Regions from separate parts of the Fictibacillus sp. WQ 8-8 genome, predicted to be linked through region 1. Evidence: riboswitches for the same ligand, from Rfam matches in the RefSeq annotation. Region 1 holds a riboswitch; each other region holds the start of a gene.
What was found. A riboswitch is a leader RNA that binds a small molecule or an ion and turns the genes downstream of it on or off. The one in region 1 is predicted to bind cobalamin.

Region 1 (2,201 bases):
TCGAAGAATCAATGGATGCTGGTACGGGATAGTGGAAAAGCTTCGCTCCTAAAATCTGCACCACATGAAAAAGGGGGATAGGTATAGAACCTACCGATATCCCCAAGGCAACAGCTAAGCCCAACAGCAGAAACACTGCTGTATATGAAACGATGATTTTACTTTTTGTATACTTCCGGATAGATGGCTTTTGCAAGCTCCTCCACTCCTTCAATCAATCGCGGTCCCGGACGTGTCACCTTATCAGAGTGCACATCATAAATTTCTTTGTTTTTTACCGCAGGAACGTCCTTCCAGGCTTTACGGGCCATAATCTGTTCCACCGGCTTTTTGGAGTAATAGCCGTACGTTGTGACGATCGCGTCCGGTTTGTATTTGACAGGCTGCTCTTCAGATACCTTCGCCCATCCCTTCAATTCCCCAGCCGCATTTTTGGCATGAATGGCGTTCAGCATTTCATCAATGAATGTACCCTTGCCGGCAGTAAAAATCTCCGGAGCTGGAGCAACCTCAACCCAAACTTTTTTTTCTTTCTTTACTTGTTTTGCTTTTTCCTTGATCGCTGACAGATCATCCTTCATGGATTTTACAATCTTGTCACCTTGTTTTTGAGTGCCCGTTGCTTTAGCGATCATGTCGATGGACTTGTATGTATCCGTAAAGTTCTGCGCATCATTGATCACAACTACTTTGATGCCGGCATTCTTAAGCTGATCAATTCCCTGCTTGGAAGTATGCGCACTGGAGGCATGAGCAAGGACGAGATCAGGCTTTAAGCCAACAATCTTTTCCACGTTAAAATCCAATCCGCCGATTTTAGGCTTTTTCACAGCTGCTTCTGGATAGTTGTCAAAGTCAGAAACGCCGACAATTTCTTTATCCAAGCCAAGTGCAAATGCGACCTCTGTATTACTCGGTATGAGCGAGACGATTTTTTTGGGTTTCTTATCAATTTTTACATTCTCGCCCGCCGCATCTTTTATCGTTACGGGAAATTCACTCTTTACCTGATTGGCACCGTTTTCCTTTTTGTCTGTTGACTGATTTCCAGCCGAACAACCGGCAATGATGGCGATTACGAGTATCAGCATCATCGCAATTTGTGTAAACTTCTTCAATTCCTTCACGCTCCTGTATGTATCATTTAGCTGGGATTGTGCAAAACAAAAAAAGCCCTCCCTTCGGAGAGCGAATCAACAGTTAATCAATAAATGATTACAATTGCTTCACCTTTTCCTCGAAGGTTCGCACAGGCAATTAAGGCAGGTCTCCTGACTCTCGATCAACAATCTTCTTTTCCTTCCCATCCTTTGACAGAACAGTGGAAACATAAGAAGATTTCCCGATTACAGTGGCGGGACCGTGCTGGACTTGAACCAGCTTCCCTTTTAACGTTTTATTTGAAATAAAACGGACCTTAACCGCATATTCAGCTATATCCATTATACCTCTTACCGGCAAAATGAAAAGTTTAATTTATGTTCAATGATGCCCGGGACTTCGGGCTGACTTCCAGCCAGTCGCTCTTGAGCAGGCCCATAACATGTATATCAAAATACTGATCTTTGTCAAAGTAGGCTTGCCTTCTGACGCCTTCCTTTTGAAACCCCAGGGATTTCAGGAGCTTCAGGCTTTTTGTGTTATATTCGTAGACCTCAGCATCAATCCTGTAGGTCTCATGCTGAAACAGGTGCTGAAAGATGCCTGCAAGTGCTTCCCCCATGTATCCTTTTCCTTGTTCGGCACCGAGTCCGAACCGAAGCCAGCCATAACGCTGCGAGCTTCCCATCCAGTTGAAACGGACGTACCCAACAGGCTGCGAGCTCCTCTTTTCGATGATCATCAAGTAAGATTCGTTCAGCTGGCTTAAGCTTTTCTCAATATCCTGCCTTTGATTGCCTTCATTAATTATGGTCATAGAACCTGTAGACATTTTCCGAAAGAGAGGGCCGCTTTTCCATTGTGCGATGACAGAGGCATCACTCACCGTAATTTCCCTGATCTTCAGTCTTTCAAATTCAAGCTTCATTTTCGGCATGTTCCAAGCCTCCCCGTTTGTACCGAGTATGAAATGATTTATTTTATCATAATATGCAGCTCCTCAAATTTAAAGATGATATCTCCTGTCTTTATAGGTTCCCGTGTGAGGTAGGTTTAGAGATTTGAGGATTTTTTCGGATATTGAACGGGATGATAGGGAT
Region 2 (2,201 bases), on a different contig from region 1:
GCTGATTCTCCCCGAGGTCTCTCATGTCATTCGGGAAATCAATAAAGATTTATAAAGAAGAAAAACAAGTCAGATCTTCCGTTTAGTGGTCATAAATGTATACTCTATCCAATAAATTTCAGTAAAGAGCCATGAATGCTGAAACTATTTAATTGGATCCACGTATACTATACTATGAAAACGCTTTAACGGGAGGAAATGATGGGCGGATTATTGCGGAAAGCCGTTGAAGAGAGGAAGAATTTCCTTATTCAGATGTTAAAGAAAAACGGGATAAGCAAAGAAGTGGAAGCAGAGCTTTCCACATGGCCATTGACTGAATTGGAAGAAGAATATAAAAGCTGGCTTTTTCAGCAAAATTATGGGGTGGACCCTGGCAAAAAAAGTTTAAATAAAACACAGTGAGGAAATAGACAATAGAACATATGTGTCCTTCTTAGGGCTTTTTTTGTGTGATGGCTTATTACTGCTCATCTATTTTATTTTTTGTTATAGTAGAAAAGAACGGCTGCATTTTATGGTTAAAGGAGATCACAGCATGAACATAGCTTTTTATCTATTGCCTAAAGAAGAGGTTAAATATTTGAATCCTGAATCGACCATCAGGCAGGCATTGGAGAAGCTTTCTTATCACAAATATACATCTGTTCCCCTTGTTTCAGAGGAAGGGCAGTATGTCGGTACGCTCACAGAAGGGGATCTGCTTTGGAAATTGAAAGAAGCGTTCGACCTTGGCTTCTACGATGTGGTGAAAACAAAACTGAAGGATGTTCCACAGCGTGTGAACAACATCTCAGTATCAATCAATTCAAATATGGAAGATTTAATTACGTTGGCAACTGACCAGAACTTTATTCCGGTGACTGACGACGACGGGCATTTTATTGGGATTATCCGCCGCCGGGACATCATTAAGTACTGCGCAAATACAATATGGAATAACAAAATAAATGAAAACTAGGTGTTGACAAATACTATATTTAGTGTGAAAGTAAATGTATTAAACTAAATATAGTATTTGAAACAAGAGGTGTCTTGTAAGACTTAATAGGGAATCCGGTAAAACAATCCGGAGCTGTCCCCGCAACTGTCATGTGGACGAAATGAGAATCCACTGTGTAAGAAACGCGCACGATCGTGTGGCTTTTACATGGGAAGGCTCAGAGTAGGAGGAAGCATTAGCCAGTAGACCTGCCTTTTTGTTTCACGATTTTGATTCTTCGGGGATTGAGAAGCAAAAACGGCACACTTTACTGCTATTTTTGATTCTTATAACTCGTGTCGTTTTTTTAGGCTCATCCACTGGATGGGCCTTTTTATTTTGCGGATTTTTAGAGGAGGAGATTTGACTTTGGTTATAGCAGGCGGAACAGATCATCTTGTTATGAATTGGCTGGATGAAATTCTATTGGGCTTTCCCCAGCTTGATAAAAAGGAAGAGTATACAGTACAGGTAGGCTATTATGCTGATAAAAGCAATTCTCAAACAGAAGCGATGAATATGGCTATTTTGCATGCACTTGAAAGAATTTCAATGCATGAGCCGGATTGGACCTTCGTCGCAGGAAGAATTCATCTTAAAAAAATCTACTCGGATGCAGTAAAAAACAGGGGGAGCCAAGGAGTTCATGGATATGGCCACTTCTATGGATTAATTCGTACACTGACAGACAAAGGAATCTATGATAAGAACCTGTTAAGCAGCTATTCACCAGAAGAAATAGATGAGCTTGAAGCGATGATTGTCCCTCAAAGGGATGAACTTTTTACATATATAGGACTTCGTACATTGGCTGACCGTTATCTTGCCAAATCGCATGAAGGCAAAGTGTTTGAATTGCCTCAGGAACGTTTTATGATCATCGCGATGTCCTTGATGTCCAACGAACCTTCAGACCGCCGCATGGAGCTGATTAAAGAAGCGTACTGGGCAATGTCGAACCTGTATATGACCGTGGCAACTCCTACACTTGCCAATGCGGGTAAAAGCTATGGCCAGCTGTCAAGCTGCTTCATCGATACGATGGATGACAGCCTTCGAGGAATCTATGATTCTACAACAGATGCAGCAACGCTCTCGAAAGGCGGAGGCGGGATCTCCGTTTACCTTGGCAAGATCAGAAGCCTTGGTTCAGAAATAAGAGGATTCAAGGGCAATTCATCGGGCATTATTCCATGGGCGAAGCTGTTGAACCAGACAG
Region 3 (2,201 bases), on a different contig from region 1:
GGTTAAAGGGTTTAAGATAGCTCTCATCCCCGGTAATAATAAAACCGCGCTGCCCGTTTTCCATATCGAGAACCTGCTTTTCAATCTCGTTTGTCAGCGAATGAATTTCTATGTCATGGTTGATAATAAAATTCCGCTCTTTTTGCATAGAGGCAATCTGATTATTTACTGCTACTATTGATACGATCAGACAAAGAATAATCACTAGATATCCGACAAAAATTTTTGCGCGGATTCCAAATCTGTTTCTCCCTATCATTCTATCATCCTGCCTTTATTATTTTCATAGTTATCCACCTTTATTATAAACAACATTTACCGATATAGATAGCTGGAAGTAAAGTATTTCCACATCTTCTCTCTGCTTTTGATGCGTTGACTTCCTATTTTAGATATGATAGGCTTGTCTAAATTTTCAAAATCAAATTACATAATAGTGGAGACAAGGTTCCATTGCACAAACGCAAAGGATGAAAAGGGAAGCCCGGTGAAAATCCGGCACGGTCCCGCCACTGTAAAAGGAAACGAGCTCATAATGACCACTGGCCGGCAGGCTGGGAAGGGATGCAGCTCGGTATAGAACCCTTGAGTCAGGAGACCTGCCTTGTTTCAACAACACTGTTTTAACCTACGGGAGATAGGGAGGTGTTAGATTCTTGCATACAATGGGGTTTACTCTACCCTTTTTTAGGCATTTCTAACGTTCTGTCACTGGCGTTGGGAATGCTTTTTTGTTTTTATTGCCATATTTAGTATCTAAAAGAATGGAGAGATGACACATGAAAACGAGCAACTTGGGATATCCCCGTATCGGCAGCAATCGGGAGTGGAAAAGAGCACTGGAAGCATTTTGGAAAGGAGAACTGACGGAAGCCAGTTTTCTGCAGCAGATGGAACAGATCAGGCTTGCAAATCTGCAAAAGCAAAAAGACATGGGCATAGATATTATTCCAGTCAATGATTTTACACTTTATGATCACATGCTCGATATGTCAGTGATGTTCGGGCTGGTGCCAAAAAGATTTGAAGCAGTGGAAAACCCTCTCTCCCTTTACTTTGGCATGGCAAGAGGAAAACAAGAAGCCGTCGCGTGTGAAATGACCAAATGGTTTAACACAAACTACCATTATATCGTGCCGGAATGGGAAGACCGTGCGCCGAGGTTAGTGGAAAACAGGCCTCTTACCGCTTACAAGGAAGCAAAGGAGAAGCTTGGGATTGAAGGAAAACCGGTTATTGTCGGGCCTGTTACTTTTATAAAATGTGCAAAAGGATACCTTCCCGAACAGGAAGACACGCTGCTTTCCCAACTTGTCCCGTTATACTGCCGAATTCTTCAGGAACTGGAACAGGCGGGCGCCCAATGGATTCAAATCGACGAGCCCATTCTCGTTACTTCCCTATCCGAAGAAGAATTATCAGCATCCAAGAAAATCTATGAACAGTTCCATAAAGCCGCTTCCGGTCTTAATATTATGCTGCAGACGTACTTTGAGAGCGCAGAGCATTACAAAGAAATCATTCAGTTTCCTGTCCAGGGGATCGGACTGGATTTTGTCCATGGCGAAAAAACACTGGATGAGATGCGTCTGCATGGGTTCCCAGAGGATAAAGTGCTGGGTGCAGGCATACTTGACGGCAGAAATATATGGCGTGCTAATTTGAGCCAAAAGCAAGAGCTTATACTCCAGCTTGAAGAACTGGCTGCATCCGAACGAATATGGATCCAGCCTTCCTGCAGCTTGCTTCATGTCCCTGTTTCAGCCAAACACGAGCATTCCCTTCTGCAAGAACTATACAACAGTCTTGCCTTTGCTGACGAAAAACTGGAAGAACTGCGATTGCTGTCATCACCTTCGCAACAAGAAGCAATAAAGAAGTATGATGATGCTCTTTACTTGCTAAACAGCTCTCCGGCAAGAAACCGGACGGAGGTTTTATGGGAGGTTGAAAAAGCTCAAGGCAAAGACCTTAAGCGGAATCAGCCGTACATGAACAGAAAACAAAAACAGCAGGAAGTTTGGAACCTCCCTCTCCTCCCTACGACAACCATTGGAAGCTTTCCACAGACCGCGGAAGTAAAGCAGGCCCGGGGGAAACATAAGCGAGGGGAATGGACGAAAGCACAGTATGATCAATTTGTTAAAAGCCAAATTGAAAAGTGGATTAAAATCCAGGAAGATATTGGCTTAGATGTTCTT

Region 2: it holds a riboswitch for cobalamin, as region 1 does, so the genes downstream of both, M1K46_RS07030 (ribonucleoside-diphosphate reductase subunit alpha) here and M1K46_RS01135 (ABC transporter substrate-binding protein) in region 1, are expected to answer to the same signal.
Region 3: it holds a riboswitch for cobalamin, as region 1 does, so the genes downstream of both, metE (5-methyltetrahydropteroyltriglutamate--homocysteine S-methyltransferase) here and M1K46_RS01135 (ABC transporter substrate-binding protein) in region 1, are expected to answer to the same signal.

What each region holds. Positions count from the first base shown of each region.
Region 1 is NZ_JAMXKG010000001.1:216,293-218,493, forward strand. Features, by position in the region: gene M1K46_RS01130 (FecCD family ABC transporter permease) at 1-196, opposite strand, end outside; gene M1K46_RS01135 (ABC transporter substrate-binding protein) at 159-1,118, opposite strand; cobalamin riboswitch at 1,245-1,435, opposite strand; gene M1K46_RS01140 (GNAT family N-acetyltransferase) at 1,472-2,038, opposite strand; gene M1K46_RS01145 (nuclease-related domain-containing protein) at 2,108-2,201, opposite strand, start outside.
Region 2 is NZ_JAMXKG010000003.1:323,164-325,364, forward strand. Features, by position in the region: gene M1K46_RS07015 (MogA/MoaB family molybdenum cofactor biosynthesis protein) at 1-55, shown strand, start outside; gene M1K46_RS07020 (Fur-regulated basic protein FbpA) at 202-405, shown strand; gene M1K46_RS07025 (CBS domain-containing protein) at 539-961, shown strand; cobalamin riboswitch at 1,012-1,213, shown strand; gene M1K46_RS07030 (ribonucleoside-diphosphate reductase subunit alpha) at 1,385-2,201, shown strand, end outside.
Region 3 is NZ_JAMXKG010000003.1:193,157-195,357, reverse strand. Features, by position in the region: gene M1K46_RS06320 (CHASE3 domain-containing protein) at 1-259, opposite strand, end outside; cobalamin riboswitch at 429-621, shown strand; gene metE (5-methyltetrahydropteroyltriglutamate--homocysteine S-methyltransferase) at 780-2,201, shown strand, end outside.